Regions from separate parts of the Arthrobacter sp. 01T414 genome, predicted to be linked through region 2. Evidence: predicted binding sites of a transcription regulator. Region 2 holds the regulator's gene; the other holds the start of a gene.
The links. The regulator HrcA, encoded in region 2, represses chaperone genes, less so after heat shock. The targets are predictions, from matches to a motif close to TTNGCACTCGNNNNNNNCGAGTGCNAA.

Region 1 (4,410 bases), on a different contig from region 2:
ACGATCGTCAACGACGGCGGGACCCTCACGGCTTACAACACCGACTACACCGCGATCGAGCAGCTGCTTGAACGCAACGCCGTCCCCACTGACTACTCGGTGTGGCTGCTGGGTGCCGGGGGAATGGCGAAGGCCACCGCGGCCGCGCTGCGTGATGCCGGCTTCCGGCACGTCACCATCATTGCCCGCAACGAGGCGGCCGGCCGGGCCCTTGCCGGGCTCTACGGTTTCGAATGGCGGCCCGGGATCCCCGCCCCGGACTCCGGGGAGGGCGCCGCCGACATGCTGATCAACGTAACGCCCGTGGGGATGGCCGGAGGCACGGAGGCTGACGCGCTGTCCTTCCCGCCGGACGCCGTGGCCGCCGCGAAGGTGGTGTTCGACGTCGTGGCGCTGCCCGCCGAAACGCCGTTGATCAAGGCCGCCCGGGCCGCCGGCAAGCAGGTGATCACCGGCGCCGAGGTCGCCACCATCCAGGCCCTGGAACAGTTCGTGCTCTACACGGGGATCCGGCCCAGCGACGAGCAGGTCCGGGCCGCCGAGGAGTTCATGCGCGCCCAGTAGCCGGGCGGCCGGGTCCGGTGCTAGACCGGCTCAACCGAGATGGCCACGCGTTCCTCGCCGATCCTGGTGAGGACCAGGGTGGCGGTCTCTTTGGCAGCGTTCTTGGCATTCCTGCCGCCGGCGGGGAGCAGCTGCTTGCGCAGTTCCTCGGGCGTAACCGAGGTGCCGCGCTTCTTGATGTCGAGGACGCCGACGCCGTTGTCCTTGACCCAGGCCTTGAGCGCCTTGACGTTGAACGGCATCACCTCAAGGACTTTGTACGCCCGGGCATAAGGGGTGTCGCGCAATTCCGGCGCACAGATGTAGGCGATATGTTCGTCCAGCAGATGACCGCCCAGCTGCAGGGCGACGTCGGCGACCAGGCCGGCGCGGATCACGGCGCCGTCGGGCTCATACAGGTAGCCCTCCACCGGCCCCAGGGGTGCCTCCGGCCCGGCCCCGAAGTCCTCCGCGCTGGTCAGCTCCGCGGCGCCCTGCGGCCCGAGGACCAGGGCGGCACGCCTGATCCCGGGGCGGCGGACGGCGTTGAACCACAGCGCCACTTCCGTGACATCGCCGCCCACGGAGACCCACTGGGCCTCACAGTCTTCCGGCACCGAGGTGTGCGGCATGCCCGGGCCCATCTTCACGCCGACGGCGCGGCCGGAGCCGGCCAAAGATTCCACAAAGGACAGCGGGGGAGAGAAGTCCTCCGGATCCCAGAGGCGCTTGGTTCCGGAGCTGGAGGTGGTGCGACGGGCCGGGTCCAGCCAGACGCCGTCAATCCCGTCGAGCGGAACGGTGGCGGCATCGGCGTGGACAACGGTGGCGTTCCGGAACGGAATCAGGTTCATCGTGGCGCAGGCGGCGGTGGTTTCATCCAGTTCCACGGCGGTTACCTTGATGTCCAGGGAAGCGAGGGCCATGGCGTCGGCACCGAGTCCGCAGCCCAGATCCGCCACATGGGCGATCCCGGCCTCGGCGAAACGCTGGGCGTGCCGCGCCGCCACGGTGAGCCTGGTGGCCTGCTCCAGGCCTGCGCGGGTGAAGATCATCTGCCGGGCGAATTCGCCGAACTTCGCCTCCGCCTTGGTCCGCAAGCGGGACTGGGTCAGCGCCGCGGAGACCAGTTCCGGGGAATGGCCGGCTTTCCGGAGCGAGGCGTTGAGGCGGAAGGCTTCCTCCTCGCGGTACGGCCCCAGCGAGGCCAGCAGCTCCCAGCCCTCCGGATTGAGGAGCGGGGCGATCTGGTCCTGCGTAGTCTCAGCCATGCCATCAAGCGTAGTTCAGGCCGGGAACCCGCGGGACGCCCGATAGGCTGGACGGCATGGACGGCAGCAATACAGAAGACTTCGGCACGGCAGGCACCCGGGAGAGCACCCTCGGGGAGGCAAAGGACAACCGGGGACTGGCCCGCTTCGCCCGGCCGGCGCTGATCACCGGCATCGTGATCGCCGTCGTCTGCGTGGCATTGCTCGTGATCATCTTCTTCCTGGACTCCTTCAATGCGACCGTGTACTCCGTGGGCGGCAACAATGTGAAAGACGCGACCGACGAAGCGCGCGCCATCCGGGACACCTACGCCGGCGCCCGGGTAGCCGGCATCATCGGCCTCGTCCTCGGCGTGATCGCCGCGCTCGCCGGAGGCTTCGTGCTGTACCGCGACCGCGGTAATTCCGCCCGGATCGACGACGGCGACGACGTCGACTTCGACGATCTCGCCGGCGGCTAACCCCACCGGCCCGAGGGACGACACCCCGCCTGACGGACATGCCCATCCTTGGAACCAAGGGCCGGGCATAAGGCTTTATGCCCGGCGGCTGATCTGAGCGATGGGCATGTCCTGCGGGGCCAGTGCGTTCACCAGGGACGAACTTCTGGCACTCGCCTTGACCGAGTGCTAACGACTTACATAGAGTCGTCATTAGCACTCACCCTAGGCGGGTGCTAACACCTGAAGCTTGACCAGTCTGGCTGCTGCCGGCACCGCGACGACGGTCTGTACGCCATGGCACCACAGCTTTAAAGTCCACGAATTTGCTGACGAAAAGGAGAGGTCCGAGTGTCGGTCTCTATTAAGCCTCTTGAGGATCGTATTGTTGTCCGCCCGCTCGAAGCCGAGCAGACCACGGCTTCCGGCCTGGTTATCCCGGACTCCGCACAGGAGAAGCCGCAGGAAGGCGAAGTTGTTGCAGTAGGCCCCGGCCGCTTTGACGACAACGGCAACCGCGTTCCCGTCGACGTCGCAGTCGGCGACGTTGTCATCTACTCCAAGTACGGCGGAACCGAAGTTAAGACCGGCGGCGTCGAGTACCTCGTGCTGTCCGCCCGCGACGTTCTGGCGATCGTCGTAAAGTAACTCTCTTGGATCCCCGCGCCGCCGCTCCTTCGCTTTGAACGGAACGGCTGCGCGGGGTTCTGTCTTGAAAGGACAAAACCATGGCAAAGCAGCTTGCGTTTAACGACGCTGCCCGCCGGTCGCTTGAAGCCGGCATCGATAAGCTCGCCAACACGGTCAAGGTGACGCTCGGCCCGCGCGGCCGCAACGTCGTGCTGGACAAGAAGTGGGGCGCCCCCACGATCACCAACGACGGTGTGACCATCGCCCGCGAAGTCGAACTGGACGACCCGTACGAAAACCTTGGCGCGCAGCTCGCCAAGGAGGTCGCCACCAAGACCAACGACGTCGCCGGCGACGGCACCACCACCGCCACCGTGCTCGCGCAGGCCCTGGTCAAGGAAGGCCTGCGCAACGTTGCCGCCGGCGCCGCTCCGGGCCAGATCAAGCGCGGCATCGAGGTCTCGGTCGAGGCCGTCGCCGCCCGCCTGCTCGAAAACGCCCGCCCGGTCGAAGGCACCCAGGTAGCCAACGTTGCCGCAATCTCGGCGCAGAGCGACGAGGTCGGCGAGCTCCTGGCCGAGGCTTTCGGCAAGGTCGGCAAGGATGGTGTAATCACCATCGAGGAGTCCTCCACGACGCAGACCGAGCTGGTCCTCACCGAGGGCATGCAGTTCGACAAGGGCTACCTGTCCCCGTACTTCGTCACCGACGCGGAACGCCAGGAAGCAGTCCTCGAGGACGCCCTGATCCTGATCAACCAGGGCAAGATCTCCTCGGTCCAGGAATTCCTGCCGCTGCTGGAAAAGGCGCTGCAGAGCTCCAAGCCGCTCTTCATCATCGCCGAAGACGTCGACGGCGAGGCCCTGTCCACGCTGATCGTCAACCGCATCCGCGGCACCCTGAACGTCGTGGCCGTCAAGGCCCCGGGCTTCGGCGACCGCCGCAAGGCCATGCTGCAGGACATCGCGACCCTCACCGGCGCACAGGTTGTCTCCCCGGAACTGGGCCTCAGCCTGGATTCTGTGGGCCTTGAGGTCCTGGGCACCGCCCGCCGCATCACCGTCACGAAGGACAACACCACCATCGTCGACGGCGCCGGTTCGGCCGAGGACGTCGCGGCCCGGGTTGCCCAGTTGCGTGCCGAGCTGACCCGCACGGATTCGGACTGGGACAAGGAAAAGCTGCAGGAACGCCTGGCCAAGCTGGCCGGCGGCATCGGCGTGATCAAGGTTGGCGCTGCCACCGAGGTCGAGCTGAAGGAAAAGAAGCACCGCATCGAGGACGCCGTGTCCTCCACCCGCGCTGCCCTCGAAGAAGGCATCGTGGCCGGCGGCGGTTCCGCCCTCATCCACGCACTCAAGGCCCTCGATGAGGATCCGGCCGTCCAGGCGCTCGACGGCGACGCGGCAGCTGCCGTTGGCATTGTCCGCCGCGCCCTGACCCAGCCGCTGCGCTGGATCGCCCAGAACGCCGGCTTCGACGGCTACGTCGTCGTCGCCAAGGTGGCCGAATCCGCCGTGAACCAG
Region 2 (4,410 bases):
AGGGGCCGAACCGCGTCCTCATGCAGGATCACCGCGAGGTCCGCGGCGGCAACGGCCGCCTGCAGGCCGTTGCCGTCCACCGCGGCGCGGACCTCCGGGATCCAGGCCCGGCGGGCCTGCTTCGCCGCCGCCGTCACGACCGACTGCCATTTGGCGTGCGCCTTCGCGGCGCGTTCTGGTTTCCACCGGACGATCGACCGTTCGGCCTGCCAGGGAACGACGGCGTCGATCCCCAGTTCAGTCACCGTCTCGGCCGCCAGCTCGTCCCGGTCGCCCTTGGCCAGCGCCTGCACCAGCACCAGGGAAACGCCCGGCTTTGGCTCGACCGCCACTTCGCCGCACTCCACCGTCAGCTCCTGCGGGGCGACGGCGGTCACGGTGCCGGTGATTCGCTTGCCGGCGCCGTCGGCGATGTCCACGGCCTCCCCCACGGCCAGGCGCTTGACCGTCACCGCATGGCGCGCTTCGGCGCCTTCGAGGACGAACGTCGCACCGGGAACCAGCTGGTCCAGGGTGCCTGCGGGGGTGAAGAAAACCGGGTTACTCACCGCTACAGGTTACCGAGCCGGTCCCGCAGTTTGGCGAAGACGCCGCCGCTTGCGGCCAGCTTTCCCTCGGTGAACTGCTCGCCGCGGAGTTTGGCGAGCTGGCGGAGCAGGTCTTCCTGGGCGGCGTCGAGCTTGGCCGGGGTTTCCACCTGGAGGTGGACCTTCAGGTCGCCACGGCCGTAGCCGCGCAGGTGCGTTACGCCCAGGCCGCGGAGCGTGATGACCTCGCCGGACTGGGTGCCAGCCTTGACGTCAATTTCCTGCGATCCGTCGAAGGTCTCCAGGGTCAGCTCGGTGCCAAGCGCCGCGGCCGTCATGGGGATGCTGAGGCTTGCGTGCAGGTCATCGCCTTCGCGCACATAAGTGGGGTCGTTGTTGACCCGGATCTCGACGTACAGGTCACCGGAGGGACCGCCGGCCGGACCGGCCTCACCCTGGCCGGAGAGCTGGATGCGGGTGCCGGTGGCGACGCCGGCTGGGACCTTGACGGTGAGCGACCGGCGGCTGCGGATCCGGCCCTGGCCGGCGCATTCGTTGCACGGGTCCTTGATCACGGTGCCGAAGCCTTCGCAGCTGCCGCAGGGGGCGGTGGTCATGACCTGGCCGAGGATGGAGCGCACTGCGCGCTGGACCTGGCCGCTGCCGCCGCAGATGTCGCAACGCTCGGGGTGGCTGCCTTCGCGGCAGCAGGAGCCCTCACAGGTGGGGCAGGTGACGGCGGTGTCGACTTCGAGCTTCTTGTTGACGCCGAAGACCGCATCGCGCAGGTCGATCCGGACGCTGATCAGGGCGTCCTGGCCGCGGCGCACCCGGGATGCCGGGCCGCCCTGGCCGCCGGCTCCGCCGAAGAAGGTCTCGAAGATGTCCTGGAAGGCGAAGCCCTGGCCGGCGTACCCGCCGCCGAAGCCGTTGTCGGTACCGTTCTCGTTGCCCGTCGTGTCGTAGACCCGGCGCTTCTGCGGGTCGGACAGCACCTCGTAGGCGTGGGTCACCGCCTTGAAGCGCTCGGAAGCGTCGTCGCCGGGGTTCACGTCCGGGTGCAGGGTGCGCGCAAGCTTGCGGTAGGCCTTCTTGATCTCTTCCCCCGTCGCTTCACGGGAGACTCCAAGAACGTCATAGTGGCTGCTCAAAGTGTGTATCTCTTCCTTTTTGTACTGCCAGTGGGTACTGCCTGTAGTGGCGAGAAGTCCGGTGCACGGTCCGGCCGGTCAGGGCCCGAGGATCCGCGAAAGGTAGCGGGCCACCGCACGGACGGCGGCCATGGTGGTGGGATAGTCCATCCGGGTGGGGCCGAGCACTCCGACCTTGGCTGTGGCGTCCGGACCGTAGCCGGTGGCCACCACGGATGCTTCGGAGAGGCCGTCGTAGGGGTTCTCCCGGCCGATGCTGACGGTGACACCGCGCGGGTCCTGCGCCATGTCGCTGAGCAGGCGCAGCATCACTACCTGCTCCTCGAGGGCCTCCAGCACGGGGCCGATGCTCAGCGGGAAGTCCACGTTGGACCGGGCCAGGTTGGCGGTACCGGCCATGACCATCCGTTCCTCCCGGCTGCTCGCGGCAAGCGATTCAAGTCCGCGGGCCAGGGCCTGGGCAGCGCCGCGCCGCACGGGCGGACAGCTGTCCACCACGGCCTGCAGCGACTGGGGCAGCAGGCTCAGCGGGGTGCCGGAGAGTTTTGCCAGGAACAGGGAGCGGAGATCGGCGAGGGCCTCGTCGCCAAAGTCCTGGCCGACGTCGATCACGCGCTGCTCCACCTTGCCGGTGTCCGCGATCAGGACCGTGAGGACCTTGCGCGGCGCCAGGAGCACGAATTCGATGTGCCGGACGCGGGCACGGCTCAAGAGCGGGTACTGCACGACGGCGACCTGGTTGGTCAGCTGCGAGAGCAGCCGCACCGTCCGGTCGAGGACGTCGTCGAGGTCATCGGACCCTTCGAGCAGGGCCTGGATGGCGCGCCGCTCTGCCGGCGATAGCGGTTTAACCGCCGAAATCTGGTCCACGAACAGGCGGTAGCCCTTGTCCGTGGGAATCCGCCCGGCGCTCGTGTGCGGCGCCGTGATCAGGCCCTCATCTTCCAACGCGGCCATGTCATTGCGGATCGTTGCGCTGGACACGCCCAGGTGGTGCCGTTCCACCAGGGCTTTGGATCCAACCGGTTCGCGGGAATGGACGTAGTCCTCCACGATGGCGCGCAGCACTTCGAGTTTGCGTGGCTCGCTCACGCTCCACCTCCAATCGACCCGTATCGGTTCGCCGGTGCCGCCGGACGTGAAAGAAGACCCGGTGTTAGCACTCGACATGCCTAAGTGCTAACCAGTCTAATATGACTCGCGCCGTTGTTAGCATTGGATTCGCTGCGGGCGTGACCACCGGGACCGGTGTTTCCCGGCACACCACAGGCCGCGCCCCCGTTCCCTCCCCCGTAATTCCCAAGTGATTCCCAAGTGCAAAGCAGTGTGTAACCGATGTCGTACCAGAACTGGGGCCCGCAGGATCTCTCCGCGCCCGCCAAGGCCCAGCTGCCCGAAATCCCGGTGGAACGCGGCATGGTGCTAGAGGACGTGCAGTCAGGCTGGGTCGGCGCCGTAACCCGCGTGGAGAAGTCCGGCGGCATGCACGTGGTGGCCCTCGAGGACCGGCGCGGCAAATCCCGCTCGTTCCGGCTCGGCTTCGGCTTCCTGCTCGAGGGGCAGCCCATCCGGCTGATGCCGCCCGCCCCGCGGGTACCGGCAGCGGCCCCCGGTGCACGGACGGCCTCCGGCTCGGTCCGGGTGGAGGGCCAGCGCGCCCAGGTCGCGAAGGCCAGCCGGATCTGGGTCGAAGGCAAGCACGACGCCGAACTGGTCGAGAAAGTCTGGGGTGACGATCTCCGCGTCGAGGGCATCGTGGTTGAGCCGCTGCACGGCATCGACGACCTGGCTGCCGCTGTGAAAGATTTCCGGCCCGGCCCGGGGCGCCGCCTCGGCGTGCTGGTGGACCACCTCGTTCCCGACTCAAAGGAGTCACGCATCGCCGATGCAGTGATGGCCACGCCGGGCGCAGCGGGGAACGTGCTGATCGTCGGGCACCCGTATGTGGACGTCTGGCAGGCGATCCGCCCCGCCGTGCTGGGCATAGAACGGTGGCCGGTCATCCCGCGCGGCGTGGACTGGAAGACCGGCATCCTGACCGCCTTCGGCTGGCCGCACAGCACCAAGGAGGACATCGGCCTGGGCTGGCAAAAACTCCTCGGCGCGGTGCGCAGCTACGCAGACCTGGAGCCTTCCCTGCTGGGCCGGGTGGAAGAGGTCATCGACTTCCTCACGGTGCCGTAGCCCCGTCCGCGTGCTTCATACGCGTCGCGAGCAAGTATTCTTGGAAGAGCGGCCGCTGCATTTTGTTGCGGCCGCGGCTCGTAGAGGTACCAACGCTCCACCGCAATCCAAAGGACGAAACGTGGCAGAAGACGCACGCGACCACACGGACCACCAGGCCGGCCATGGCCAGTCGCAGTATCATGGCGTTCCCGCAAATGCCCTGCCGCTGACGGCGAGTGAAGACCGGCAATGGGCTACCCTTGCGCACTTTGGCGGCATCCTGGGTTGCATTCCCGCGCTGCTGATTTACCTGATCTTCAAGGACCGCGGCCCGTTCACGGCACAGGAGTCGAAGGAAGCCCTGAACTTCACGCTTCCGCCCACGATCGCCGCTGTGGTGGCCAACCTGCTCGTCTTTGTCCCCGTGGTGGGCAACCTGTTCGCCGTCCTGGCAACCGCCATCTGGATCGCCCTCGCCTGCTTCTCAGTGGCCGCCGGCATCCACGTCAACCGCGGCCAGCCGCACCGGTACGAGTACAACCTCCGCTGGATCAAGTAGCGCGGTT

Region 1: groES (co-chaperone GroES) is a predicted target of HrcA. The motif match lies at 2,421-2,447, and genes of this name have one in related genera.

Annotation. Positions count from the first base shown of each region.
Region 1 is NZ_JBFTQK010000001.1:744,558-748,967, forward strand. It holds gene AC1DK9_RS03525 (shikimate 5-dehydrogenase) at 1-564, shown strand, start outside; gene AC1DK9_RS03530 (THUMP-like domain-containing protein) at 585-1,814, opposite strand; gene AC1DK9_RS03535 (hypothetical protein) at 1,871-2,275, shown strand; gene groES (co-chaperone GroES) at 2,606-2,902, shown strand; gene groL (chaperonin GroEL) at 2,983-4,410, shown strand, end outside.
Region 2 is NZ_JBFTQK010000002.1:208,264-212,673, reverse strand. It holds gene AC1DK9_RS06445 (16S rRNA (uracil(1498)-N(3))-methyltransferase) at 1-548, opposite strand, end outside; gene dnaJ (molecular chaperone DnaJ) at 551-1,678, opposite strand; gene hrcA (heat-inducible transcriptional repressor HrcA) at 1,757-2,770, opposite strand; gene AC1DK9_RS06430 (DUF3097 domain-containing protein) at 3,014-3,862, shown strand; gene AC1DK9_RS06425 (DUF4870 domain-containing protein) at 3,984-4,403, shown strand.